Regions from separate parts of the Streptomyces hawaiiensis genome, predicted to be linked through region 2. Evidence: riboswitches for the same ligand, from Rfam matches in the RefSeq annotation. Region 2 holds a riboswitch; each other region holds the start of a gene.
The links. Region 2 has a riboswitch for cyclic di-AMP ahead of CEB94_RS35240 (LysM peptidoglycan-binding domain-containing M23 family metallopeptidase). Riboswitches for the same ligand answer to the same signal wherever they lie in the genome.
Positions count from the first base shown of each region.

Region 1: linked by a shared signal. The riboswitch ahead of CEB94_RS24815 (C40 family peptidase) and the one ahead of CEB94_RS35240 (LysM peptidoglycan-binding domain-containing M23 family metallopeptidase) in region 2 are both predicted to bind cyclic di-AMP.
Region 3: linked by a shared signal. The riboswitch ahead of CEB94_RS16635 (LysM peptidoglycan-binding domain-containing protein) and the one ahead of CEB94_RS35240 (LysM peptidoglycan-binding domain-containing M23 family metallopeptidase) in region 2 are both predicted to bind cyclic di-AMP.
Region 4: linked by a shared signal. The riboswitch ahead of CEB94_RS19225 (M23 family metallopeptidase) and the one ahead of CEB94_RS35240 (LysM peptidoglycan-binding domain-containing M23 family metallopeptidase) in region 2 are both predicted to bind cyclic di-AMP.

Region 1 covers NZ_CP021978.1:5,343,229-5,350,183, forward strand. Annotated here, with positions in the region: gene CEB94_RS24800 (C40 family peptidase) at 1-332, opposite strand, end outside; gene CEB94_RS24805 (hypothetical protein) at 755-1,108, shown strand; gene CEB94_RS24810 (SLAC1 family transporter) at 1,086-2,027, opposite strand; gene CEB94_RS24815 (C40 family peptidase) at 2,106-3,278, opposite strand; cyclic di-AMP (ydaO/yuaA leader) riboswitch at 3,287-3,459, opposite strand; gene pcrA (DNA helicase PcrA) at 3,775-6,252, shown strand; gene CEB94_RS24825 (M23 family metallopeptidase) at 6,303-6,955, opposite strand, start outside.
Region 2 covers NZ_CP021978.1:7,725,062-7,732,016, forward strand. Annotated here, with positions in the region: gene CEB94_RS35230 (tyrosine-protein phosphatase) at 1-70, opposite strand, end outside; gene CEB94_RS35235 (alpha-galactosidase) at 250-2,325, shown strand; cyclic di-AMP (ydaO/yuaA leader) riboswitch at 2,641-2,795, shown strand; gene CEB94_RS35240 (LysM peptidoglycan-binding domain-containing M23 family metallopeptidase) at 2,800-3,714, shown strand; gene CEB94_RS35245 (DUF6250 domain-containing protein) at 3,952-4,668, shown strand; gene CEB94_RS35250 (SGNH/GDSL hydrolase family protein) at 4,814-5,599, shown strand; gene CEB94_RS35255 (TetR/AcrR family transcriptional regulator) at 5,672-6,286, opposite strand; gene CEB94_RS35260 (Glu/Leu/Phe/Val dehydrogenase dimerization domain-containing protein) at 6,382-6,955, opposite strand, start outside.
Region 3 covers NZ_CP021978.1:3,647,286-3,654,240, forward strand. Annotated here, with positions in the region: gene CEB94_RS16620 (DUF501 domain-containing protein) at 1-86, opposite strand, end outside; gene CEB94_RS16625 (FtsB family cell division protein) at 135-611, opposite strand; gene eno (phosphopyruvate hydratase) at 714-1,994, opposite strand; gene CEB94_RS16635 (LysM peptidoglycan-binding domain-containing protein) at 2,258-2,953, opposite strand; cyclic di-AMP (ydaO/yuaA leader) riboswitch at 2,957-3,123, opposite strand; gene CEB94_RS16640 (LysM peptidoglycan-binding domain-containing protein) at 3,352-4,305, opposite strand; gene CEB94_RS16645 (cytochrome P450 family protein) at 4,428-5,711, opposite strand; gene CEB94_RS16650 (hypothetical protein) at 5,801-6,157, shown strand; gene CEB94_RS16655 (nucleoside triphosphate pyrophosphohydrolase) at 6,168-6,955, opposite strand, start outside.
Region 4 covers NZ_CP021978.1:4,185,979-4,192,933, forward strand. Annotated here, with positions in the region: gene CEB94_RS19215 (PrsW family intramembrane metalloprotease) at 1-1,165, shown strand, start outside; gene CEB94_RS19220 (aldo/keto reductase) at 1,181-2,125, opposite strand; gene CEB94_RS19225 (M23 family metallopeptidase) at 2,309-3,343, opposite strand; cyclic di-AMP (ydaO/yuaA leader) riboswitch at 3,355-3,511, opposite strand; tRNA gene CEB94_RS19230 (tRNA-Met) at 3,810-3,883, opposite strand; gene CEB94_RS19235 (hypothetical protein) at 3,938-4,609, opposite strand; gene CEB94_RS19240 (dihydrofolate reductase family protein) at 4,868-6,007, opposite strand; gene CEB94_RS19245 (MarR family winged helix-turn-helix transcriptional regulator) at 6,085-6,600, shown strand; gene CEB94_RS19250 (GTP cyclohydrolase II) at 6,734-6,955, shown strand, end outside.

The sequences.
Region 1 (6,955 bases), 2.4 Mb from region 2:
CGGTACTGGGCGGCGGCGACCGAACCCAGGGCGTCACGGGCGGAGTTGAGCCGCTCTTCCTTGCGTGCCGCCTGGTCCTGGAGGTCCTTCAGCCGCTGCCCGGCCGCGTCGGCCTTCTCCTTCGCGCCGTTGTACTTCTCGGTGGCGGCCTCCGCCTCCTGGTACAGCTTGTCCACCTTGGCCTTGACCTGGCCGGGGGTGAGCTGTGGTTCGGCGTGTCCGGTTCCGTCGAAGCCCGTCGCCGTCGCCGCGCCCGCGAGGGCGATCGTGGCGGCCGTACGGGCCTTGCCGCCACCCGTCGAGCGCTGTCGGGGCTTGCGGTGTGCTGCCACCTGGAGGCCACGTCCTTTCCTCGACCGCCGACGGGGTGCGTGCGGCCGCCGGGGGAGCGGACGGGCGGCCTGCGCGTCCGGCGACGGCCCGCACAGGGGGGAGCGGACCGCCGCCGGACTCTTCGGCGGTGGTGTCCGACTGCCGCCCCTGGCCCGGGCGGCGGTGGGGAGCCGGGCACCTGGTGAAGGACGCTAAACGTCGCCGTGGCGGGCCGGTGGCAGGTGTGCGGAAGTGTCTTGAGAGGACCGGCGGTGACCGTATGCGACCGTGGTCCCGCCTCGACGCCATCGACTTCACTCAGCGTGATGACCGATGCGCCGAATCGTGGGCGAGTGACCGCGATCGGGTGCTATGGGGCGCATATATGCATCCCTGGGCCGGTGTCGGGTGGCCTCGGAGCCCCTGATTAGGCTCCGGCCTCATGGACGTACTCATCCACCTCGTCGTCGGCCTCCACATCATCGGCATCGCCTCCCTCCTGGGCGGCTTCCTCACCCAGATGAAGGCGATGGGCGAGGGTACCGCCCGCTACACCCCCGCGATGCTGCACGGCGCGCTCACGATGCTGGTCACCGGCGTGATCCTGGTCGGTCTCAACCAGGCCGACGACCAGACCGTGAACAACATCAAGATCGGGGTGAAGCTGGCGCTGCTGATCGTGATCCTCGGCCTGGTCTACGTGAAACGGGACGACGAGAGGGTGGACAAGGGCCTCTTCGGCCTGGTCGGCCTGCTGACCACGGCGAACATCTTCATCGCCGTGCTCTGGACCTGACCCGGGAGCGCCTGGCGCCGGCCCGGGCCGAGGTGATCGCCCAGGCGGTGCACCCGAGCCAGGCGGCCACCGCCATCCACAGCAACGCCTCTCCGGGGACGTCGAGCCAGGCGACGTCCAGGGCGTCGGCGACCGCCAGGGTGGCCACGGCCGTCACGACCGCGGCGAACACGGTCGACCAGCGCCGTACGTCGTAGTGGTGCCGGGGCCAGAAGAGCTCGGCGAGGAGCAGGGCGACGCAGGCGATCAGCGCGAGCACGAGCAGCGTGACGGCCGTCGTGCGCAGGGCGCCGGCGTTCTCCTCGTTCCACAGGTACAGGCGCGCGCTGTCGGCGCTGAGGAGTTTCGCCCCGGCCAGTGAGGAGACGGCGAGGGCGCCGGCCGCGAGCCACTGGTCCCCGCGCCCCTCCTCCACCTGCCGGGGCTGGAAGCGGAACAGGGCGAAGCCGTAGAGCGCGAGGCCCAGCCAGAACAGCACCAGGGCCGCGTGGGCGAGCCAGGCCGCCGCATGTGCCGCGGCGAGCGTGGCGCCGAGCACCGCGAGCCCCTGGGTGGCCACGCAGCGCAGGAACACCGTTCCGCGCCGCCCCCTGGCCCGCACGGTGAGCAGCACCGCCCAGAGCAGCAGGGCGAGCGCCAGCAGCGCCTCGGCGAGGGGCTGCCGGCCGGCCGCGGAGAAGCCGGTGCCGAGGACGGCGGTCGCCGCCACGGTGGTGAGCGCGGCCGGCGCCTCCGCCCGCCATCCGCCGTGCGCCCGCTGGGCGAGGCCCGCGGCCGCCACCAGCCAGGCCGCACAGGCCGGGACGAGGGCGATGCGGGAGAGGACCTCGTACCCCGCCGAGTCGAGACCGACCGACACGAGGCCGGTCGCCAGCGCATACGTCGCCCACCAGGCGGCAAACGGGGAGGGACCGGACATAGTGCCGATGCTAGAGAGCGGCGCCCGCGTGACGAGAGGGGCACGCGCGCGTGCCCCTCAAAATCACAACGAGACCGCTCAGGCCGGGCGTACCACGCTGTGGATCGCCGACTCGCCGTCGTAGTAGATCGACTCCTCGCGCACGTACGTGCCGGGCTTCGGGGCGTGGATCATCATGCCGTTGCCGATGTAGACCCCGACGTGGGTGACGTCGTCGTAGAAGAAGACCAGGTCACCGGGCTGGGCCTGGGAGAGCGGGACCGTGGCGCCGGCGTTCACCTGGTCGTAGGTCGTGCGCGGCAGGGTGACGCCCGCGGCCTTCCAGGCGGCCTGGGTCAGGCCCGAGCAGTCGTAGGAGCCGGGGCCGACGGCGCCCCACACGTACGGCTTGCCGATCTGGGCGCGGGCGAAGGTGAGCGCCTTGTCGGCCTTGGTGGCGTACGAGGAGTCGGCCGGGGGCGCAGGGGAGGACGAGCCGGTGCCGGACGACCCCGACGGCGAGCTGTCCTGCTGCTGGGCGGCCTCGTCCCGGGCCTGCTGCTGCGCGGTCTGTTGCCGGGCCAGCTCGTCGGCCTTGCGGGCGGCCTCCTCGCGCTTCTCCTTCTCGATCGCCGCGAGCCGGGCCTTCTCCTCGGCGGTCAGCTTCGACATCAGCTCGCGCGCGTCGGCGAGCTTCCGCTGGACGGTGGCCTTGGCCGTCTTCAGGTCGCCCTGCGACTCGGTGAGCGTCTCGAGGCTCTCGGTGGCCTCCTGGCGCTTCTCCATCGTCTCGGACTGCTGCGTGACGTAGTCGTCGACCGCGACCTTCTGACGGCCCGTCATCCGGTCCATCAACTGGGTCTGGTCGAAGTAGTCCTGCGGGGTGTCCGCGAGCAGGAACGTCGCCGTGTCCGGGGCGGCGGCGCCGGTGCGGTACTGGGCGGAGGCGAAGGAACCCAGCTGCTCGCGCGCCTCGTTGAGCTTCTGGGTGCGCTGGGCGACGTCGTCGATGAGGGTGTCGGCGCGCTTGCGCTGCTTCGCGGTCTTCTCCTTGGCCGCGTTGTACTTGTCGGTCGCCGACTCGGCCTGGCGGTACAGGTCGTCGACCTTCTTCTCGACTTCCTCCAGGCTGGGCTTGTCGTCGGCCTCGGGGGCGGCGTTGGCCGACTGGGACAGCAGGGCCACGGACGTGAGGGCCGCCGTTGCGAGGGCGGGGGTCCGTATGCCTGCCACGCGCGTACCCGTAGGACGCGACTTGCGGTGCGACGCCAAGGGAGGCGACTCCTTCCATGTTCCGCCTACCGGGTTAGCTGTCGGGTTCGGGCGGGTGGTTCGGAAGGTTTGCCCTACGGCCGTCTCCGCACAGGGAGTCGGGCCGATTCACCCCAGGTTCACGGTTGGGTCCCCGGCTCCGGCTGCCGCTGCGGCACGCCGGACTCGGCGGAGGCCGCGCGGCCCGGCGACGTTCGCCGGTGGGGGTCATGCGGCCTGGTCGCACCGTAGCCAATTCGTGTGGCCTCTGTGAAGGTTGATGGGTGATATGCCCGATACATTTTCGTGACCTTACTCATGAGCGTTGCAGAGAGTGAACGATCGAGGGGGGTTGGTCATGAAAGGTCCACAATCGCGGGGGTTGTAGCAGGGCGTGATCATGCGGTCATGGACGGCGACATCGCGCCGCCGGGCGAACGGCGTGATCCCCGGGCGCGCGGCGATGTTCTCAGGGCGGCGGCGGGCTGTCAGTGGGGCGCCCTAGACTCGGAGAGCGATGAGCAGCCTCTTTGACGACAACTTCCTGGCGAACCTCCAGGCCCAGCGGGGCCCCGCGGACGAGCCCCCGCCGCCGCCCGAGGACGATCACGTACCGGAGCCGATTCCGGACGATCTGTTCGGCGGGAAGTTCGACATGCCTCCGGACCGGGACGCCTACTACCGGGACGGCGCCCCCCGCCCGGTGGTGGACACCGCCACCCTCCTGGAAGGGCTGAACGACAACCAGCGCGCCGCCGTCGTCCATTCCGGCTCCCCGCTGCTCATCGTGGCCGGCGCCGGCTCCGGCAAGACCCGTGTGCTCACGCACCGCATCGCCCACCTGCTCGCCGAGCGGGACGTGCACCCGGGCCAGATCCTCGCGATCACCTTCACCAACAAGGCCGCCGGCGAGATGAAGGAGCGCGTCGAGCAGCTCGTCGGCCCGCGCGCGAACGCCATGTGGGTCATGACGTTCCACAGCGCGTGCGTGCGCATCCTGCGCCGGGAGAGCAAGAAGCTCGGCTTCACGTCCTCCTTCTCGATCTACGACGCCGCCGACTCCAAGCGCCTGATGGCCCTGGTCTGCCGCGACCTGGACCTCGACCCCAAGCGCTTCCCGCCGAAGTCCTTCAGCGCCAAGATCAGCAACCTGAAGAACGAGCTGATCGACGAGGAGGACTTCGCCGCCCAGGCCACCGACGGCTTCGAGAAGACCCTCGCCCAGGCCTACGCGATGTACCAGTCGCGGCTGCGCGAGGCGAACGCCCTCGACTTCGACGACCTGATCATGACGACGGTCAATCTCCTGCGCGCCTTCCCCGACGTCGCCGAGCACTACCGCCGCCGCTTCCGCCACGTGCTGGTGGACGAGTACCAGGACACCAACCACGCCCAGTACGCCCTCGTCCGGGAACTCGTCGGCACCTCCGAGCACCCCGTCGACGTACCGCCCGAGGCCGAGGTCCCGCCCGCCGAGCTGTGCGTGGTGGGCGACGCCGACCAGTCGATCTACGCCTTCCGCGGCGCGACGATCCGTAACATCCTCCAGTTCGAGGAGGACTACCCGGACGCGACGACGATCCTGCTCGAGCAGAACTACCGCTCCACCCAGACGATCCTCAGCGCGGCCAACGCGGTCATCGAGCGCAACGAGTCCCGCCGCCCCAAGAACCTGTGGACCAACGCGGGCGCCGGCGCCCGGATCACCGGCTACGTCGCCGACACCGAGCACGACGAGGCGCAGTTCGTCGCCGAGGAGATAGACCGTCTCACGGACGCCGGCGAGGCCAAGGCCGGCGACGTCGCCGTCTTCTACCGCACCAACGCCCAGTCCCGTGTCTTCGAAGAGATCTTCATCCGCGTCGGCCTGCCCTACAAGGTCGTCGGCGGTGTCCGCTTCTACGAGCGCAAGGAGGTCCGGGACGTCCTGGCCTACCTGCGCGTGCTGGCCAACCCGGAGGACTCGGTGCCGCTACGCCGGATCCTCAACGTCCCCAAGCGGGGCATCGGCGACCGTGCCGAGGCGATGATCGACGCCCTGTCCCAGCGGGAGAAGATCAGCTTCCCGCAGGCGCTCAAGCGCGTCGACGAGGCGTACGGCATGGCCGCGCGCTCCACCAACGCCGTCAAGCGGTTCAACACACTGATGGAGGACCTCCGCACCATCGTCGAGTCCGGCGCCGGACCGGCCACGGTGCTGGAGGCCGTGCTGGAGCGCACCGGGTACCTCGCCGAGCTGCAGGCCTCCACCGACCCGCAGGACGAGACCCGGATCGAGAACCTCCAGGAACTCGCCGCCGTCGCCATGGAGTTCGAGCAGGAGCGCGGCGAAGGGGAGCAGAGCACCCTGTCCGAGTTCCTCGAACAGGTCGCGCTGGTCGCCGACTCCGACCAGATCCCCGACGAGGAGGACGGCGACGGCGTCATCACGCTGATGACCCTGCACACCGCCAAGGGCTTGGAGTTCCCCGTCGTCTTCCTGACCGGCATGGAGGACGGCGTCTTCCCACACATGCGCGCCCTCGGGCAGGCCAAGGAGCTGGAGGAGGAGCGGCGCCTGGCCTACGTCGGCATTACGCGCGCGCGGGAGCGGCTGTATCTGACGCGCTCCACGCTGCGCAGCGCCTGGGGCCAGCCGTCGTACAACCCGCCCTCCCGGTTCCTGGAGGAGATCCCGCCGGCCCACCTGGAGTGGAAGCGGACGGGAGGGACCGCACCCGCCTCCTCCGGTCCGGTCTCGGCGGTGGCGGCCTCGCTGTCCTCGTCCCGCTCGCGCTCGTCGGCGTCGGGAGCCTCCGGTTTCGCCACGCGCCGCACCTCCGAGAAGCCGGTGGTGTCCCTGGCGGTCGGGGACCGGGTCACGCACGACCAGTTCGGGCTCGGGACCGTCGTCGCGGTCAAGGGCACGGGCGGGAACGCCGAGGCGACGGTCGACTTCGGCGAGGCCAAGCCGAAGCGGCTGCTGCTGCGGTACGCGCCGGTGGAGAAGCTGTAGTTCTGTGAGGTGAGCCCCCGCTGGTCGGACCGGCGGGGGCTGCCGGGACGTTACGTCGGGTCGATGCCGTGGCTGCGCAGCCACGGGAGCGGGTCGATCGGCGAGCCGCCGGCCGTGTGGACCTCCAAGTGCAGATGAGGGCCCGTCGAGTTGCCGGAGTTGCCGGAGCGGGCGATCGGATCGCCGGCCTTCACGGTCGTACCCGAGGGGACCGTGTAGGTGGAGAGGTGGCAGTACCACGTCTCCGTGCCGTCCTTCGCGGTCACGATCATCATGTTGCCGTACGCGCTGTTCCACTGCGTGCGCACGGTGCCGTCGGTCACGGCCATCACGGTCGTGCCGTACGAGACGGGGAAGTCGATGCCCGTGTGCAGGGACATCCAGTTGATGCCGGACTGGCCGTAGTAGGCGCTGAGTCCGTGCCGGGCGACCGGCAGGGCGAACTTGGGGCGCAGTCGCTCCTTGCGGGCCGCCTCCTCCGCCGCGCGCTTCTTCTCGGCGGCCTGCTGGGCCTTGAGGTCGATGCGCTCCTGCGTACGGCTGGCCCGGTCGGCGAAGTCGTCGGCGCCGGCGGTGAGGCTCTGCAGCTGTGTGTCCAGCTTGTTGTTGGCGGCGGCCGGCTTGACCGGCTGCGCGTCCGCCGCGGTCGTCTGCGCCTCAGCGGCACTGTCGTCGGCGAAACTGCCGACGGAGGCGGCGGCGA
Region 2 (6,955 bases):
GTCCGCCCACATCACGGAAGTTGCGCACTCCGGCCAGCTCGGGCTCGGTCGACGGGACCTGCTGTGTCACGAGGGCTCCTCCCCTTCGGCGCCGCCGGCGCGGCTCGTCGACGGGCATCACTCGACGATACGACATGCCTGCCTGGGGCAATGAGTTGTCCACAAGCGTTGCCCGATGCCCCCGCGGCCCTTGATGATGTTGCCGCCTGGTCGCACCTGGTCGGGCTTGTTCGAATCTGTGAGGGCATGATGCTGGACATCTCCGAAGACGGTCGTACGTGGGTGCTCTCCGGCCCGGCCAGCAGCTACGCCGTCCATGTCACCGACCGGGACGAGCTGGTGCACCTGCACTGGGGCCCCCGGATCGGCCTCGCCGACGCCGAGGCCCTCGCCGTCCGGCCGCTGCCGGAGTACTGGCCCTTCGAGTCCCCGCTCGACGGACGCGAGGAGTACCCGGTCGAGGGCGGCCCCCGCTTCGTCCGCCCCGCCCTGTCCGTGCGCACGGCCGAGCGGCGCGGCACCGAGTGGGTCTACGAGGGGCACGACACCCAGGACGACGAACTGCGGCTCCGGTTCCGCGACGGCGACCTGGCCGTGACGCTGCACTACCGGATGCGTTCCTCGACGGATGTCGTCGAGCGCTGGGTGACCCTGGACAACCGGGGGCCCGCCGTCGAGCTGCTGCGCGCCGACTCCGCGACCTGGACCCTGCCCGACCGTGACGCCTGGCGGCTGTCCCAGCTGCACGGCCGCTGGGGCGCCGAGTCCCGGCTGACGCGCTCCGCCCTCACCCACGGCGAGAAGGTCATCGGCAGTCGCCGCGGCCACACCTCCCACCAGCACCTGCCGTGGGTCGCCCTGGACACCGACGCCACCGAGGAGCGCGGCGAGGTCTACGGCTGCGCCCTCGGCTGGTCCGGCTCCTGGCGCATCGCCGTGGCCCAGCTCCCGGACGCGCGCGTGCAGATCACCGGCGGCGCCGGCTACGACGACTCGGGCCTGCTGACACTGGGCACGGGGGAGTCGTACACCACCCCCCTCTTCGCCGGCCTCTGGAGCGACGGCGGCTTCGGCGGGGCGAGCCGCGCCTGGCACGCCTACCAGCGGGCGTACGTGATCCCGGACGCCGGACAGGACCGGCCCGTGCTGTTCAACTCCTGGGAGGCCACCGAGTTCGACATCTCCGAGGAACAGCAGCGGGCGCTCGCCGAACGGGCCGCCGCCCTGGGCGTCGAGCTGTTCGTGGTCGACGACGGCTGGTTCGGGGCGCGCACCAGCGACCGGGCCGGGCTCGGCGACTGGACCCCGAACCCCGACCGCTTCCCGGGCGGGCTGAAGCCGCTCGCCGACCAGGTGCACGGCCTCGGCATGCGGTTCGGGATCTGGGTCGAGCCCGAGATGGTCAACCCGGACAGCGACCTGTACCGCGCGCACCCCGACTGGGTGCAGTACCAAACGGGACGAAAGCGGACGGAGTTCCGTAATCAGCTCGTACTGAACCTCGCCCGCGAGGACGTCCGGGAGTACCTGTGGGAGGGGCTCGACGGGCTCCTCTCCAGTGCGCCGATCGACTACGTCAAGTGGGATTTCAACCGCTGCTTCACCGACGCCGGCTGGCCGGACGACCCCTACCCGCAGCGGCTGTGGGTCGACCACGTGCACGGCCTGTACGTCCTGCTGGACCGACTGCGGGCCGCCCACCCGGGCGTGGCCTTCGAGTCCTGCTCGGGCGGCGGCGGCCGGATCGACCTCGGTGTGCTGAGCCGCACGGACCAGGTGTGGACCTCCGACAACACCGACCCGCTCGACCGGCTCGCCATCCAGCACGGTTTCAGCCAGGTCCATCCGGCCCGGGTCATGGCCGCCTGGGTCACCGACAGCCCGAACGCCATGCTCAACCACCGGGCCAGCTCCCTGCGGTTCCGGTTCGTCAGCGCCATGGCCGGGGTGCTCGGGGTCGGCGGCGACCTCACGAAGTGGACGCCGCAGGAGCTCGCCGAGGCGGGAGAGTGGGTGGCGCTCTACAAGGAGATCCGGCCCGTGGTGCAGCGCGGCGACCTGTACCGGCTGCGGCCCCCGGAGGGCGGCATGAGCGCCGTGCAGTACACCCTCGGCGACGAGACCGTCGTCCTCGCCTGGCTCCAGGCGCAGCGCTACGGCGAGCCCGTGCCGGCGCTCCGGCTGCGCGCCCTCGACTCGACCGCATCGTACGAATGCCTCGAAACGGGCGAAGTTCACCGAGGGGCCGTACTGCTTCATCACGGACTGCGGGTCGGCCTGCGGGGGGATCTGGATGCCACGGTCGTCCGCCTTAAGCGGAAGTAGCCGTTCTGTCCGAATAAAGCGCTTCGGCCGCTAAGAGATAACGTGCCCCGATCGTAAGGGAGATGTGGAGGGGGTGCGTGACCATCGTCATATTCGTGACGATGTGTTGTCGCCATGTTCACGTAATTCTGGCGTTATTCAGGGCCATTGAGGAAAGCGGGAGACCGGTAATCCACGCTCGGTGACGGCACATGTGCCGACGCGTCAAGAAAAACACCGTCACGGGCAACCGCAAGCTTGTCCCCTTGCGTCTTGGTCGCTTACGTTCCACATCAATCCGGACGGACGCCTAATCCTGCCGCCGCCCGGAGCCCCACACACTGACCCGACGTACGGCAGGAGCGGGGGACCCACAGGTAAGACGCCTGTTCCGGTTCCCGGAACGGCTTGGGGTTAAGCCGCGCCCCGGCGCGGCCGGGCATCTCCAGCCCGCACCCGACAGCTCACCTCGCAGGCGACGGAGAGGAATTCGCCATGCCCGCGAAGGGTAAGCACCGCCGCCCCAAGACCCAGCGTTTCACCCGCTCCATCGCCGTCGCCGGAACCGGCGGGGCCGCACTCGCCCTGCCGCTCATGGGGGCCGCCGGCGCCCACGCCGCCACCCCGCAGTCGGCTCCGGAGAAGGCCGTCCAGTCCGCTCCGGCCGCCGAGAAGAAGGCCGCCGAAAAGGCCACCGGCGCCCGCACGTACACCGTGCAGGCCGGCGACTACCTCGCCAAGATCGCCGACGACCAGAACGTCAGCGGCGGCTGGAAGACGCTCTACGCGGACAACCGTGACGCCGTCGGCTCCGACCCGTCGCTGATCCACCCGGGCCTGAAGTTGTCGATCGGCAAGAAGGCGGCGACTGCTCCGAAGTCCTCGGCCCCGTCCGCGCCGAAGGCCTCGGCCTCCAAGCCGTCCGCCGCCGAGTCGGCCCCGAAGGCGGAGACCGCCGCGAAGCCGGCCGCCGCCCAGCCCGCCGCCGAGAGCAACTCCGGTGGCTACACCCTCCCGGTGGCCGGCGCCACGGTCGGCACCCCATACCACATGTCCGGCAGCATGTGGTCCAGCGGCTACCACACCGGTGTCGACTTCGTCGTCCCGACCGGCACCTCCCTCAAGGCCGTCGGCGCGGGCACGGTCGTCTCCGCCGGCTGGGGCGGCGCGTACGGCAACCAGGTCGTCATCAAGCTGAACGACGGCAACTACGCCCAGTACGCCCACCTGTCCCAGCTCTCCGTCTCGGCCGGCCAGACCGTGACCGCCGGGCAGCAGGTCGGCCTGTCGGGTGCGACCGGCAACGTGACCGGACCGCACCTGCACTTCGAGATCCGCACCACGCCGGACTACGGCTCGGACGTGGACCCGGTCGCCTTCCTGCGCTCGCACGGCGTCTCCGTCGGCTGACCGACCGCACGACCACCTGCCTGACACGCGACCGAAGGCCGGACCCCGATCCCCGGGTCCGGCCTTCGGTGTGTGCGCGTGCCGCTCCCTGCTGGGCGGCCGCCGGGGCCGGATGGCCGGGGAGGGACTGATCGCCTCAAGGGATCGACAGGCGGCGGCAGTTGGGACAGAGTGATCCCGTCCGGAGCGCAAGCGCTTTCCAGAGCTTTCCCGGCGGATCCCGAGGAGCTGTGTCCCGTGCCGACCACCCGCAGAGCGTTCGGAGCCCTGTCCGCCGGAGCCGCCCTGGCGGCCCTCTCCCCGGCGGCCACCGCGCACGCCGCGCCCCGCCCTCGCCGCCTCATCGCCCACGACGACTTCTGCCACGGCCTCGGGCAATGGACGACCGAACTCCAGGACGGCGGCACCGTCACCGCCTCCCGCGGCATCCTGGAGATCGACGTACCGAGCGGCGCGACCGTGTGGTTCAGGCGGCGGCTCACAGGGCCGTACGTCCTTCAGTACACCGCCACTCCCGTCTCCGAGGGCGGGGCCAACGACCGGGTCTCGGACCTCAACACCTTCTGGAACGCGACCGACGTCCGCTCCCCGGACGACCTCTTCGCGACTGCGCGTGGCGGCGCCCTCGACGAGTACGACCACCTCACGACGTACTATGCGGGCTACGGCGCCAACTACAACACCACGACCCGGCTGCGACGTTACGTCGGCGAGCCCGGCGTCCGTCCCCTGGTCTTCGACTACACCGAGCCGCTGCTGGTCCCGGGCGAGCCGAACCGGGTCCGGATCGTCTCCGACGGCTCGACGGTCCAATGGTGGAACAACGGACGGCTCGTCTTCGACCACACCGATCCGCAGCCGTACACGAGCGGGCACTTCGCCTTCCGGACCGTCTGGAGCCATTTCCGGATCAGTGGGTTCCGGGTCTGGTGGCTCACCCCGAAACATCCCTGACGAGCGGTGTATTCCGGAGTTGGCGAACACTTTAGGAGTGGCTTATCTCACCGCCCGTCAATCCCTTCCTACGGTCGCGTAGGTCACATTCGAAGGTGAATCATGAGCTGTTGTGGCAGACGATTCGAAGAGTGACAGCAGAGCAGTGATCGGGTCGTACGTGGCGGTGGGGGACAGCTTCACCGAGGGCGTCGGTGATCCCGGCCCCGACGGGGCGTTCGTCGGTTGGGCCGACCGGTTCGCCGTGCTTCTCGCCGACCGCAGGCCCGAGGGCGACTTCCGGTACACCAATCTCGCCGTACGCGGAAAGCTCCTCGACCAGATCGTGGCGGACCAGGTTCCGCGGGCCGTCGACATGACCCCGGACCTCGTCTCGTTCTGCGCCGGGGGCAACGACATCATCCGGCCCGGCACCGACCCGGACGAGGTGGCCGAACGCTTCGAGCGGGCCCTGGTCCAGCTCACCGCCGTGTCCGGCACGGTCATGGTGACGACCGGTTTCGACACCCGTGGCGTGCCCGTGCTCAAGCACCTGCGCGGCAAGATCGCCACGTACAACGGACATGTCCGGGCCATCGCCGACCGGTACGGCTGCCCGGTGCTCGATCTGTGGTCCCTGCGCAGTGTGCGGGACCGCAGGGCCTGGGACGCCGACCGGCTGCACCTGTCGCCCGAGGGGCACACGCGCGTGGCGCTCCGCGCGGGCCAGGTGCTCGGCCTCGACGTGCCGGCCGACCCCGAGCAGGCGTGGCCTCCGCTGCCCCCGCGCGGCGCGCTCGACATGCGGCGGGACAACGTCGCCTGGGCACGCGAGTTCCTGGTGCCGTGGATCGGGCGCCGGCTGCGCGGGGAGTCGTCGGGCGACCATGTGACGGCCAAGGGGGCGCTGTCGCCGGACGACATCAGGATGCGGATCGCATCGGTGGCGTGAGAGCGGCTCCCGCGCGTGCGGGCCGTGCCGGCCGGGAACCGGCGCGGCCCGCACGTGCGGGAGCCGTGGCGTCTAGGGCGTCAGCCGCTCTTCATGCGCCAGGCCCAGCTCACGGACCAGTGCCTCCTCCACCCACTCCTGGGCCCGCGCTCGCGGCACCGCGCCGGCGTAGGACGTCAGCTGGACGGCGAGGCCGTCGAGGAGGGCGGTGAGGCGGAGGGCCGTGCCCTGCGGGTCCGGGCAGCGGAACTCGCCGGCGGCCACGCCCTCCGCGATGACCTCGGCGAGGGCGGCCTTCCACTGCCGGTCGAGGTCCTGGGCGACCTCCCGCAGCGTGGGGTCGCGCAGCGCCGCCGCCCAGCTCTCGATCCACAGCCGCCAGCCCTTGGCCTGTCCGGTCGGGGCGTACCACCGTACGGCCGACCGCAGCCGGCGCAGCGCCGGTGAACGGCGGCCGAGCAGCTTGCGCAGATGCGCCAGGTCGCCCTCTGCCGCATGCCGGAAGGCGGCGGCGACCAGCTGCTCCTTCGTCGAGAAGTGGTAGAGGACCAGTGCGTTGCTCACGCCCAGCGCCGAGGCCACGTCGGCGATCCTGACCGCCGCCACACCCCTCGCCTCGATCTGCTCGATGGCGGCCCGCAGCAGATCCCCTCGCCGCTCGGCCACACTCAACCGGACTCTCGTCACGCCGTCACCCTACCCACCCGCCTCATGTCCCCTGACGGGGCGTTTCAGCCTGTCCGGCGCGGCCCGCGACGGCCGTCGGCGAAGCGGCGGGCGCCTCACCGGAACCAGCCGAACCGCTCCGCGATCAGCGGCAGCCGGTCCGCCGCGATCGCGTGGGCGGCGGCCCGCGGTGTCGTCCCGTCAGCCTGCGCGCGGACCAGCATCCGCTCGACCAGGACCCGCATCGAGCGGCGGGTGTACGCGAACGCCTCCTCGGCGTCGGCGCCGATGTCCCCGAACAGCGTCCACCACCACCAGGCGTTCGTCCCGGAGTTGACCACGACGTCCGGCAGTACGGTCACACCGCGCGCGGCCAGCAGCAGCTCCGCCTCCGGCCGTACGGGCATGTTGGCCGCCTCCACCACCCAGCGGGCGGTGATCCGCTCCTGGTTCCCGGCGTCGACCGCGTACGACACGGCGGCCGGCACCAGCATGTCCGCGTCGGCCGCAAGCCAGGCGTCGCCCGGCAGTTCGCGGTCGCCGGGGCGCAGCACGCAGCGGTCCACCGTGCCGTGGGCATCCCGCGCGGCGAGCAGCGCCTCGACGTCGAGGCCCGCGCGGTTGGCGATCGTGCCCTTGAGGTCGGCGACGGCCACGACCGTCAGCCCCGCGCGCGTGAGGAAGCGCGCG
Region 3 (6,955 bases), 4.1 Mb from region 2:
GGAGGCCGACCGAGCTGCTGCTTGAAGGCCTCGACGTCGGCGTCGGTGGGCTCGGTGCGCGGGGTAGTCGGAGGGGGCGTTTCCATGACTGTTTCAGGCTGTCTTTCTCTGGGTTCAGGTCACTGGGGCTCGGGTCACTGGCCGGAGGCGTCGGCCTTGTCGACCCCGTCCCAGACGTTCGAGTACCAGGGGCGGTCGGCCGCCCCCAGGTCGGTGCGCGACTGCTTCGACGCGTGCGGGTCGACGACGATGAAGCCCGTCTCCCCCGGCATGACGTAGTGCAACCGCTGCCGGATCTGCTGCTCGGCGTACGCGTCGTCCTGCCAGCGCGCCTTCAGGTCGCGCAGCCGTTCGACGCGCTCGCGGGCCTGCCGCTGTTCGCGCTGGAGGTCGTCGATCTCGGCGCGCTGCGAGACGTACTCCCGCATCGGGTAGGCCAGGGCCACGATCAGCGAGCACATCACCAGGGCGAGCAGCGCGGCCCGGCCGGTCAGCCGCGAGCGGCGGGCCTGGCGCTTGGTCTGGGAGCGGTAGACCCGGGCCGCGGTCTGCTCGCCGAGCAACCGGATCCTGGTCGCGGTGGAGAACCGGTCCCGGTCCTTCACGGCCATCTGTCCGCCTCCCGCTCCACCGTCCTACGCGCGTACGTCCCCGGACACGGTACGGGACCGAGTACGGGGACGTACGTACGACGCTGCGTCTTGTGGCCGGGGTCAGCCCTTGAAGCGCGGGAAGGCCGAGCGGCCGGCGTACACCGCGGCGTCGTCGAGGATCTCCTCGATGCGCAGCAGCTGGTTGTACTTGGCGACGCGCTCGGAGCGGGCCGGGGCACCGGTCTTGATCTGGCCGCAGTTGGTGGCGACGGCCAGGTCGGCGATGGTGACGTCCTCGGTCTCGCCGGAGCGGTGCGACATCATGCACTTGAAGCCGTTGCGCTGGGCCAGCTCGACGGCGTCCAGGGTCTCGGTGAGCGAACCGATCTGGTTGACCTTGACCAGGAGCGCGTTGGCCGCGCCCTCGTCGATGCCGCGGGCCAGGCGCTCGGGGTTGGTGACGAACAGGTCGTCGCCGACGATCTGGACCTTGTCGCCCAGCTTGTCGGTGAGGACCTTCCAGCCGTCCCAGTCGTCCTCGAACAGCGGGTCCTCAATGGAGACGAGCGGGTACGCGTCGACGAGCTCCGCGTAGTACTCGGTCATCTCGGCCGCCGAGCGCTCCTTGCCCTCGAAGGTGTAGACGCCGTCCTTGTAGAACTCGGACGCGGCGACGTCGAGCGCCAGGGCGATCTGCTCGCCGGGGGTGTAGCCGGCTTCCTTGACGGCCTCGAGGATGAGGTCGAGGGCCTCGCGGTTGGAGCCGAGGTTCGGGGCGAAGCCGCCCTCGTCGCCGAGGCCGGTGGCCAGGCCCTTGCTCTTCAGGACCTTCTTCAGCGTGTGGTAGACCTCGGCGCCCCAGCGCAGGGCCTCGGAGAAGGACTCCGCGCCGATCGGGGCGATCATGAACTCCTGGATGTCCACGTTGGAGTCGGCGTGCGAGCCGCCGTTCAGGATGTTCATCATCGGCACCGGCAGCAGGTGCGCGTTGGGGCCGCCCAGGTAGCGGAAGAGCGGCAGGTCGCTGGCCTCGGAGGCGGCGTGGGCGACGGCGAGGGAGACGCCGAGGATGGCGTTGGCGCCGAGGGAGCCCTTGTTGTCGGTGGCGTCCAGGTCGAACATCGCCTGGTCGATCAGGCGCTGCTCGGTGGCGTCGTAGCCGACGAGCTCCGGGCCGATCTGCTCGATGACCGCGAGGACGGCCTTCTCCACACCCTTGCCGAGGTAGCGGTTCGAGTCGCCGTCGCGGAGCTCGATGGCCTCGAAGGCGCCCGTGGAGGCGCCGGACGGGACGGCGGCACGACCGGTGCTGCCGTCGTCGAGGCCGACCTCGACCTCGACCGTGGGGTTGCCTCGGGAGTCCAGGATTTCCCGGGCTACGACGACGTCGATGGACGGCACGAGCATCTCCTTCTTATGTGACGCGGGTACGCGGGTCGCGTGGACCCGGCGAGGTGCGGGCCGTGGTGGCTCGCGACATGAGCCTAACCGGCTCCGGGCGATCGGCCACCGGGTCGCCCACCCCATGGACAGAACCGAGAGTAAATTGTTTCCGAACGGAACAAAGCCGGATTGCGAAGAACGGCAGAAAAAACCCCGCTCCGGTGCGTACGGGGGATGACGCACCGGAGCGGGGAGCCTGTGGGCCCTGGGCGGGCCGCTGCTTACTTCAGGTGCAGCTGCTGGCCCGGGTAGATGAGGTTGGCGTCCTCGACGATGTCCTTGTTCAGCTCGAACAGCTTCTCCCAGCCGCCCTTGACCTTCTTGTCCGCCGCGATCGAGCTCAGGGTGTCGCCCTTGACGACCTTGTACTCGCCGTCACCCTTCTTGACCTTCTTGCCGGTCGGGGTGGTGACGGTCTTCTTGGCGGCCGGGCGCTCGTCGGAGCGGGAGGCCGGCTGCTGCTGGGTCTCGCGGGACTCGGTGCTCTGCTGGCTCTGCTGCGAGGAGCTGCCGGAGTCGCTCGAGGAGCCGCCGCCGGTGTAGCCGGCGCTCGACAGGCCCTTGCCGCAGACCGGCCAGGCACCCTTACCCTGGCTCGCCAGGACCTTCTCGGCGATCTCGATCTGCTGGGACTTGGTGGCCTGGTCGGCGGTGGAGGCGTACTGGGTGCCGCCGTAGCCGGACCAGGTGGAGGCGGAGAACTGCAGACCGCCGTAGTAGCCGTTGCCGGTGTTGATGGACCAGTTGCCGCCGGACTCGCACTGGGCGACCGTGTCCCACTCGGAGGCGGTGGCGGCGGAGGCGTTGCCGACCGCCATCAGCGGGGCGGCGACGGCGGCGCCGGCGACACCGGCGACGGCGATGGCACGAGTGGCCTTGGACGGACGGCGGTGCTTGCCCTTGCTGGAAAACAGCATGGAAGATCCCCTCACCGACGCCTGCGAGGTGAGCTGTCGGGTTCGGGCCGGTTGAGTTGCCCGGCCGCGTCCCTCCCGGGACACGGCTTCACCCCAAGCCCTTCCGGCTCAACTGGCCGGTCGGGCACTTACCTTGGGTCCCCCGCTCCTGCCTACGGCGCTTGACGCGACGACTGTTCCCGTACGGCCGCTGGCAGGATTCGGCGTTGCGGCAGCCGGGGCTCGTGGTGACGAGCGGTCACGACCGTAGACACGCGGTCCGCGGAATTTCAAAGACGATCAAGGCTTCTGAGATCTATCTCTCACCGGCCTTATACGGGACATTCGGCGCGAAACATGACGTGAACTCACCCGGTTTCGGGACGACTTCGACTGCCGTTTCCGCACTGCCCGAACGGCTACCTCTCGTCCGCTTCGCCCCCTACCGTGAGCGTCTGACCGGGGTGGATGAGGTCGGGGTCGGCGCCGACCGCCTTCTCGTTGCCCTCGTAGAGCGCGTGCCATCCGCCGCTGACCCGAAGGGCGTCGGCGATGGACCAGAGACTGTCGCCGACACCCACGATGTAGGCGCCTTCGGACTCTTCGCCGGAACTCTCGTCAGCGGGCGTGGAGTGACGCCCCGTGGGCTTCTCCGCACGTTCGCCCTCGGGTGCGCGGGTTTCGTCGGCGCTGGGACCGCGATGACGGCCGGAGCCGGTATCGGCCGACGCCGAGGAGTCCTCGTCCTGCTGCGATGTGCCCGATGTGCCGCCCTCGGAGGTGGCCGACGGAGAGGCGTCGGGCTGCCGATCCCGCGACGAACCGTCGGATTCGGGCGACTTGCCGGTCTTGGTGGTTTCGTCCTTCGACGGCGACGACGCGTCAGGCGAAGGGGATGAAGAAGGACTCTCAGAGGGGGGCGAACCCAGCGAGTCGAGCAATCCGGGCGAGTCCACCTCACCGGATGATTCGGATGAATCGGGTGATTCCGACCCTTTGTCCTGCTGGAGTCCCGAGAGCAGTCCGCAGGTGCGCCACGCGCCGACCCCCTGGTCGGCGAGGATTCTCTCGGCCACGGCTATCTGCTGAGAGCGACTGGCCAGATCGGCGCTCGCGGCGTAGTCGAGACCGCCGTGGTTCTCCCAGTCCTCCTGGGACAACTGCAGGCCGCCGTAGTAGCCGTTACCGCTGTTCTGGCTCCAGGCGCCGCCGGTCTCGCAGTCCGCGACCCGGTCCCAGGTCGTGCCGTCGGCCGCGCTGGCGCCAGAAGCCCCGAGGAGCGGGATCGCGATGGCGGAGCCGGTCACTCCGGCCGCCACGAGGAGAGCCGGAGCCTGGCGGGGGCGACGGTGCCGACCGTTCCCGGAGAGCATACGGAGACCTTTCGCGAGACATCAGTGACCAACGCGGCGCGAAACCCGGGCCGCGTTGATGGGTGAACGTATCGGCAGACGATCACTTGTCACAAGTTCATGCCGCGCAGATCACGTGAAGATCACAAGTCTGATGTTTCGTCACTTTCAGCCGGCGCGAACTCCACCGGCAGGGTGCGCAGCCCGCGCATGATGAGGCCGCCGCGCCATCTCAGCTCGGCCGGATCCGCGGCGAGCCGGAGGTCGGGGAGGCGGGTGAGAAGGGTGGCGAGCGCGGTCTGGCCCTCCAGCCGGGCGAGCGGGGCACCGAGGCAGTAGTGGATGCCGTGGCCGTACCCGAGGTGCTGGTTGTCACGGCGGGCGAGATCCAGCACGTCCGGACCGGCGAACCGCTCCGGGTCCCGGTCCGCGGCGGCCAGCACGACGAGAACGGGGTCGCCCGCCTCGATGCGCTGCCCGCCGAGGGTGAGGGGCTGCGTGGCGAAGCGCCAGGTGGCGAGTTCGACGGGGCCGTCGTAGCGCAGCAGTTCCTCTACGCCGGTCTCCAGGAGGCCGCTCTCCCCGGCGGCGAGGGACGCCTGGAGGCGTGCGCGCTCCTCGGGGTGGGTGAGCAGGGCGTAGGTGCCGTTGCCGATCAGGTTCACGGTCGTCTCGAAACCGGCGAACAGCAGGATGAAGGCCATGGCCGCCGCCTCGTTCTCGGTGAGGTGCTCACCGTGGTCGGAGGCGCGAATGAGGCCGGAGATGAGGTCCTCGCCGAGGGCGGGTTCGGCGGGCAGCGCCTCCCGCTTGCGGTGGATGAGGTCGGCGAGGTAGCCGCGCATCTTCTTCACGGACCGTGCCACGCCGCCCCTGGGCCCGCCCTGGTGACGGATCATCATGCCCGCCCAGTCACGGAAGTCGTCCTGGTCCTCGGGCGGGACGCCGAGCAGGTCGCAGATGGCGTAGATGGGGAGCGGGAAGGCGAACTCGTGGATCAGGTCGGCGGACCCCTTCCGCGCGAACCCGTCGATGAGGGTGTCGGTGAGCTCCTGCACCCGCGGGGCGAACTCGGCGACCCGGCGGGGCGTGAACGCCTTGGACACCAGCCGCCGCAGCCGGGTGTGGTCCGGCGGGTCGATGTTCAGCAGATGCGTCATCAGATCGGCCTTGCGCTCCCCGGGGATCCCGGTCTTGCCCTTGGCGTGCGCCGGTTCGTCGTGGTGCGCCGGGTTCTTGGAGAGCCGGTTGTCGGCGAGCGTCTGCTTGGCGTCGGCGTACCGCGTGACCAGCCAGGCCTCCACACCGCTGGGGAGCCGCGTCTTGTGGACGGGGCTGTGCTCGCGGAGCCAGGCGTAGGCGGGGTAGGGGTTGCCGGCGAACTCCCACGAAAACAGCTCGGGCATCCCGGGCACTTCATGTCGCATGCCATGACCCTACGCAGCGCCTGCGGCGGCACCGGCGCCACTGTCAGAGGTCGGCACTACTCTGACGGCGTCGAGGCCAGGGGGACCGGGTGCTGGAAGGTGTACTGATCGCGGAGAGCCTGCGGGTGGGCGCCGAGCCGGCCGGTGTGCCGCTGCGGGTCACGAAGATCACGAGGGTGGCGGTGGAGGGCGCGGCGGCCGGGCAGCCGGGGCAGTGGACGCTCCTGGACTTCGCCGACGCGGAGCGGCCGGCCGAGCGGCCGGCGGACTGCCTGGCCCCGGCCGGGGGCTGGTACGTCAACTACAACACCGGCACGGAGGCGTTCGTGGTGTTCGCCGGCAGGGTCTTCCGCTATCCACGCCGGCAGACGGAGGGGCGCCTGCCGGCGCAGCGGTACGCCCGCTCCCTCGGGATCCCCGAGGCGCAGCTGGACTGGGAGGACTGACCCGGCGGGCTCAGCTCTCCGCCTCCCTGATCGCGTCCCGGTACGCGCGGGCCGCGGCTCTCAGGGCCGCTTCCGGGTCGACGCCCTCCGATTCGGCGCGGACGGCCAAGGCCAGGAGGTCGTAGCCGATGCCTTCGACGGGTGGCAGCGGTATGTCCAGGTCCGCTGTGCGGGCGCGGGAGGCCAGCTTGGCGGCGAGGGCCAGGCCGGGCTGACCGAGGGGGATGCCCTCGGTGATCGAGGTGCGCTGCTTCTCGACCGCCTTGGTGCGCAGCCAGTGCTCCTTGACCTCCTCGGGGGTGCTGGCCGTCGCGTCGCCGAAGACATGCGGATGGCGGTGGATCAGCTTGGCGACGATGCCACCGGCCACGTCGTCGATGGAGAAGGGGGTCTCCCCATTTTCCGGGCGGGCCTCTTCAGCGATGCGGGCGTGGAACACGACCTGGAGCAGGACGTCGCCGAGCTCCTCGCGCAGTTCGTCGCGGTCGCCCTCCTCGATCGCCTCGACGAGTTCGTACGCCTCCTCGATGCCGTACTTGGCCAGGCCCTTGTGGGTCTGCTGGGAGGACCAGGGGCACTCGGCGCGGATGCGGTCCATGACCTGGACGAGGTCGAGGAGCCGGGCGCCGGGGAGGTCGTAGGAGGCCGGCAGCAGCTCCAGCTCGGGCATGGCGATCCGGCCGGTGCCGGCGAGGCGTGCCAGGCCGTCCGTCAGGACCGGTTCGCCCTCGCCCGTCGCCACCACGACCACCGTGTGCCCGCCGGCGCAGGTGTCGACCAGTTCCTCGGCGGTCGGGG
Region 4 (6,955 bases), 3.5 Mb from region 2:
CGAGGAGACCGGCACGGAAGGGTTCCTGGTCGGGCTGGGGCTGGCCGTCCTCCCGGTGCCCCTGCTGATAGCCGCGTTCCGCTGGCTCGACCGGGTCGAACCCGGCCCCTGGCGCAACCTGCTGTTCTGCTTCGCCTGGGGCGCCTGCGCGGCGGCGCTGATAGCGATCGTCGCCAACAGCTTCGCGACGAGATGGATAGCGACGGCGACGGCGGACCCGTCCAGCGCGGACACCCTCGGCGCGACCGTGATAGCGCCGGTGGTCGAGGAGTCGGCCAAAGCCGCGGCGGTCCTCCTGGTCTTCCTCTTCCGGCGCCGCGACTTCACCGGCATCGTCGACGGCGTCGTCATAGCCGGCGTGACGGCCACCGGCTTCGCGTTCACCGAGAACATCCTCTACCTGGGCACCGCCTTCGGCACCGACCAGCTCACCGGCGGCACCGGCATCGCCTCCGTCACGGCGGCGACCTTCTTCGTGCGCATCATCATGTCGCCGTTCGCGCACCCGCTGTTCACGGTCCTCACCGGCATCGGCTTCGGCATCTCCGCGCTCTCGGCGGACCGCCGGCACCTGCGCCGCGTCGCCTTCCCGCTGGCCGGGCTGCTGCTCGCGATGGGCATGCACGCGATGTGGAACGGCTCCTCGGCCTTCGGCGAGTACGGGTTCTTCGCCGTCTACGCGGCGTTCATGGTGCCCATCTTCGGTCTGCTGACGTGGCTGGTGATCTGGACCCGGCAGCGGGAGCTGAAGACCGTACGTGCGGAGCTGCCCGCCTACGCCGGGGCCGGCTGGCTGACCCCGACGGAGCCGTACGCGCTCGGCTCGATGCGGGCCCGGCGGATCGCCCGCCAGTACGCCCGCCGGCACGCGGGCAGGGCGGCGGCCCGGGAGGTGGCGCGGTACGAGGCGTACGCGACGTCCCTGGCGTTCCTGCGGCACCGGGCCCGGCGGGGCGGCGCCTCGGCGGATTTCGCCGTACGGGAGCGGGAACTGCTCGGCGAACTGTGGCGGCGCCGGGAAACGGCCCGCCCCGCGCTGGACCACGCGGCGCGGATCACCGCCCCTCCGGTCCCGGTGACGGCCCCGCCCTGGCCGGTGTACGGGGTGTACGGGTACGGCCCCCAGCCGGCGCCGTACCCCGCGTACAACCCGTACCGCTCCTGAGGCCGGTCGTGCGGATCAGGCGGAAGCCTGCGTGAGCCGCCCGATCTCGGCCTCCGAGAGTGTCAGCTCGCCGACGCCGGTCAGCGCGGGCAGCTGCTCCACCGTCCGCGCGGAAGCGATCGGCGCCGCCACGGTCGGCTGGGCGGCGAGCCAGGCCAGAGCCACCGTGGCCACGGGTACGTCGTGCGCCCCGGCGACCTCGTCGAGGGCGGCCAGCACCCGCTGCCCCCGCTCGGTCTCCAGGTGCGTGGCCGCACTCCCCGCCCGCGCGCTCTCCACGGCCGTGCCGGGCCGGTACTTGCCCGTGAGGAAGCCGGACGCGAGCGCGAAGTACGGCACGGCGGCCAGGCCGGTCCGCTCGGCGAGGTCTTGGAGCTCGCCCTCGTAGGTGTCGCGGGAGACCAGGTTGTAGTGCGGCTGGAGGGCGACGTACCGGGCCAGTCCCTCGCGGTCGGAGAACTCCAGGGACGCCCGCAGCCGCTCGGCGGAAATGTTGGAGGCGGCGATGTGCCGCACCTTCCCGGCCTTCACGAGACTGTCGAGCGCGCCGATGATCTCCTCGACGGGCACGTCGGGCTGGTCGAAGTGCGTGTAGTACAGGTCGATGTAGTCGGTGCCGAGGCGCCGCAGGGAGGCGTCGGCGGCGGCCTTGATGGTGTCGGCGGACAGGCCGCGGAACTCGGGGTGCTGGCTGACCTTCGTGGCGACGACGACGTCCGAGCGGTTGCCGCGGGCCTTCAGCCACGTGCCGAGGACGGTCTCGGACTCCCCGCCCTGATTGCCCTCGACCCAGGCCGAGTAGGAGTCGGCGGTGTCGATGAAGTTGCCGCCGGCGGCGGTGTAGGCGTCGAGGACGGCGAACGACTGGTCCTCGTCGGCGGTCCAGCCGAAGACGTTGCCGCCGAGGGCGAGCGGGAAGACCTCGAGGTCGGAGGAGCCGAGTTTGCGAAGAGAAGTCATGCTCTGCGTCAACGTCCGTACAGGGGCGTCTCATTCCGCAACGGGACGCAAAGCTCCCGTAAACCCAAGGCTCGCGTAACCCAAAGCTCTCGTGAACCCGCCCATGGCACACCGGAAGACCGGCGGCCCTGACGTCGGGGGGTCGTCGTCAGGGCCGCCGGTGCTTCAACGGACGTGTACCGCTTACGGGTTGAGTCCCTTGCCCTGCAGCCACGCCCTCGGGTCGATGCCGTTCGAGGATCCAGCGGAGTGGACCTCGAGGTGAAGGTGCGCTCCGGTGACGTTGCCGGTTGCGCCCACGCGGCCGATGACGTCGCCGGTGCTGACCTTCTGGCCGACGCTGACGCCGATGGAGGACTGGTGCGCGTACCAGATCTCGGTGCCGTCATCGAGGGTGAGGACGGTCTTGTAGCCGTACGAGCCGTTCCAGCCCGCCTCGGTGATGGTGCCGCTGTGGACGGCCTTGATCGGCGTGCCCGTGGGGGCGGCGAAGTCGAGGCCGGTGTGGTAGCCGGAGGACCAGTAGGCGCCGGCCTGACCGAAGCTGGAGGTGATGGTGTACGAGGAGGTCGGCAGCGTGAACTGCTTGGCGAGGGCGGCGAGCCGCTCGGCCTCGGCCTTCTTCCTGGCCTCCTCCTCCGCCTTCTTCTTGGCTTCGGCGGCCTTGGCCTTGGCTTCCTTCTCCGCCTTGGCCACCGCTTCCGCGGCTGCCTTCTCGGCGGCGGCCGCGGCGTCCTGGGCGGCCTTGGTCTCGATCTGGTCCTGCTGGCGCTCGACCTGGGCCATGATCCGGGCGCGCAGCGCCTCACCGGCGCCGGCGCCGGAGGTGGCCTGCTCGGTGTCCGCCGTGGTGGTGCCGAGGCTGCTGAGCGGGGTGGCGGAGCCTTCGGGGGTGTCGTCGTCCGAGATGAGGGAACCCACCGAGGGCAGGTCCGGCACGGAGATGGACACCGGGGGCTTGCCGGTCTGGGCGCTGGCCATGCCGCCGGCACCCACGGCGGCTATGACGCCGACGCCCAGGACGGTGGAGCTGCGGGCGAGGCCTCCGCCGCGCTGCTTGGTGACGCGATGCCGGCCGCGGACGGGACGGATGGACTCCTCGGTGGGGTTCCACTCCTGGAACGGGCCCTCGTCGGTGCGCTGACCGCCGTAGCCGAAGGTTTCGGTGTCGCGCTTCGGCGCGAGCGGGGCCGCGGGGGCAGGCCGGTTGGACGCCACGTGGGCGTGCTCCTTTCCTTCCTTCTCGCCTACCGGGTTAGCTGACGGGTTCGGAGCAGGAAGGTCTCCTACGCGCGTATACCGGCCGTGCTGCCACGGTGGTATCCGCTCGATTCACCCCAAGTGGTGGTTCCCCGGTTCCCTTTCGGGATTCGGCGCGTGCGCACGGAGCCGCCTTCTGTGACGGCTGGGACGACCGCGCTGCGTTATCGAACGTTAATAGACGCGCGAGGGGTATTCCAGCGATTCCACTTGATCATTAACCTTTTTCGCGCGGACTTACCCGCCATGACGGGCCCAAATCGGGCGAGTTGACCGCCGCGCAAGTGACTGACGAGTTTTGACGGTGCGTCAGTTGTTATGCGGAACGGGGTGGTTCACTCACCGACCGTAATGGCCGCCGTAAGACCACCGGGAAATGCACCGAGGGCCGGAACCCTTTCGGATTCCGGCCCTCGGCCTTCAGTAGCGGGGACAGGATTTGAACCTGCGACCTCTGGGTTATGAGCCCAGCGAGCTACCGAGCTGCTCCACCCCGCGTCGTTGTGACTCCAGTGTACGCCATCCGCGGGACACCTCGTGCACACCCTCTGCTCAGCCGGCCGGGGCGCCCGCGTGGGTCAGGGTCTCCCAGGCGGTGAACAGGTCGTCGGTGCCGGCGGGCCGGGCCCGTACGGCCAGCTCGTGCGCGGCCGCGACGGATCGGCCGAGCCGTTCCTCGCCGGGCGTGTGCCGCACGATCTCGGCGGCCGTGGCCCAGACCGACCCGGTCCAGCCGGCCTGCAACGCGGCCTTCTCCCCGGCGTGCCGGCGCAGCGTGGCCGACCAGGCGTCCATGATCTGCCGGGCCTTCTCCGCGTGCCGCCGCTCGCCGGTGACGGTGAAGAGCAGGGCCTGGGAGTAGGCGGCCAGGGCGTCCGCACGCTCCTCGGCGCAGCCCCGGCCCTGAAGGTCACCGGGCGGGCAGAGGACGGTCTCGAGCGGCTCGGCCCGGTACCGGTAGGAGCCGTACGCGCTGTCCCGCATCGCGAGGTAGGCCTTCAGCCAGGGCTGCCGCCCGGCGGTGACGTGCTCGCGCAGGGCGTCCAGCCGGTCCCGGTCGACGAGGACGCCGGGATGGGTGAACGCGGCGTCGGAGGGCAGGGCGGGGCCCATGGTGCGGGCGTCCGGGCCGTCGGCCTGGTAGGAGGGGACGAGCAGGGCGAGCGCGGTGAGCAGGGGCGGGAGGAGCAGTGCCGCCTTCCGTCGTCTCCCCGCTTTCCTCATGGCCGCCGCCTCCGTCCTCTCGTCCTGGCCCTGGAGGCAGCGCGGCCCGGGCGGCGGTCCGGACGCAGGATCTATTGGGCCGATCGGCCCGCATTCGGGGTCCTTGCACTATGCCTGTCCGGGTCGCGTGGCCTGGCACCGCACTCGCCGCGTTGCCCGGAGCGCCCACGTGGGGCCGCCACGCAGGCGCTCCGGCGCCTTGCGATGCACGGCACCAGACCCCGCGGCCTGATCGGACGCTCATGGTTCGAGGACCCCTCAGCCCGGCAGGTGGCGGTTCGGGGCCTTGGCCCGCTCCTCGTGCTCCGGGAGGACGACGACCTCCACCCCCTGGGCCGCGAGAAGGCCGCTGCCGTCGGCGTCCGTCACGAAGGTGTCCGGCTCGCGCCAGGCCGTGACGACCCGTCGTACGCCCGCGTCGAGGATCAGCCGGGCGCAGGGTGCGGGGCGGGAGGCGCGACGGGCGCAGGGCTCCAGGCTGCTGTACACCGTCGCGCCGGGCAGCCGCGGGTCGGCCGGGTCGAGCTTGGCGAGGGCCGCCTCCTCGGCGTGCACGACCGGGTCGCCGGCCTCGCGGGAGTGGCCGCGGGCCAGTTCCGTGCCGTCGGCTGCGACCACGACCGCGCCCACGCTGAACGCCGTGTCCGACGGCGGGCAGCGCTCGGCCAGTTCGCAGGCGAGGGCCAGCCAGTGGTGGTCGGCGGCGGTGGGCAGGGGGCCGGTGCCCGGGGCGGTCGGTTCGTAGCGCATCAGGACGACGTCCTCGATCCGCCGCGTCTCCAGCAGCCGGAGGCGGCCGCCCTGGTAGCCGCCGGGGCCGAAGAGGCGGGGTGCCCGGGGGTCGCCCACGAAGAGCGGGGCGAGGACCAGCTGGAGTTCGTCGGCCAGGCCCTGGGTGAGGAGCTGGGTGTGGATCAGGCCGCCGCCCTCGACCATGAGGCGCCGTACGCCCCGGACGTCGTGCAGGTGGGTGAGGAGCCGCCGCCAGTCGAGGTCGGGGCCGAGCGGGACGATGTCGGTGGCATCGGTGGCGAGGCCGAGGGCACGGGCGCGTTCGGCGCCCCGGTCGGTCGTGTAGAGGACCTTCTCGCCGCCGGTGTGCCAGAAGCGGGCGTCTGGGTCGAGGTCGCCGGAGCCGCTGACCGTGACCTTGAGGGGGTACTCCGGTTTCCCGGCGGCCGTGCGGGCGGCGCGGCGCTCGTCGGAGTTCACCAGAAGCCGCGGGTTGTCGGCGCGGATGGTGCCGGCGCCGATCAGGATCGCGTCGACGCGGGCCCGGACCTCGTCGACCCGGTCGAAGTCGGCCGGGCTCGACAGGAGCAGGCGGTCGGGTCCGGTGTCGTCCAGGTAGCCGTCGAGGGAGACGGCGGCGGACAGCAGGACGTACGGGTGAGGCATCGACGCTCCGCGGCTGGTCGGGACGGCCGGACTGGACAGGGCTTGGTTCAAGTTTGAAACAAACCTACACTGGCGGCATGACGACTCGCTGGCTCACCCCCGATGAGCAGCGCGCCTGGCGCGCCTACATCGCCGCCTCGCTGCTCCTGGAGGACGCGATCGACCGGCAGCTCCAGCAGGACGCCGGCATGCCGCACCTGTACTACTCCATCCTGTCCGTCCTGTCGGAGTCACCGGAACGGCGGCTGCGCATGACCGATCTCGCCGAGCGGCTGAAGATCACGCGCAGCCGGCTGACGTACGCGGTCACGCGGCTGGAGAAGGACGGCATGCTGCGGCGCGAGGCCTGCCGGTACGACAAGCGGGGCAGCATCGCCGCGCTGACCGACGAGGGGTTCGCCGTGCTGGAGCGGGCGGCGCCCGGGCACGTCGAGACGGTGCGGAGCTTCCTGTTCGACCGGCTCAGCGAGGAGCAGGTGGGGCAACTGGAGGAGATCTCCGCGGCGATCGCGCAGGGTCTCCAGGAGGACGGGACCCGGCCGGCGGCGGACGACGTGCCGTGGCGGCGAAGGTCTTCACCGGCCTGTTCGTGACGCGCGCCACACAGAGCCGGATCCCCATTGCTTCAAATTTAAAGCACGCGTAGGGTTCCGGACGTGGATCTGCTTCAAATCTGAAGCACTACGGCTGTGCAGCCGAACAGGAAACGGAACCCGGAGGCCCCGCATGCCCGACACCCCCGCCGTCATCGCCACCCCGCGCTCCCGCGTCCGGGTCCCGCTGCGCTTCCACGACGGCTACGAGGCCGACGCCGAGCTCGTCACCTTCCACGGGCTGGCCGACGGCCAGGAGCACGTGGCCGTGGTCCTCGGCGAGCCCGGCCCGGTCCCGCTGGTGCGGCTGCACTCCGAGTGCCTGACCGGGGACGTGTTCGGCTCCGCCCGCTGC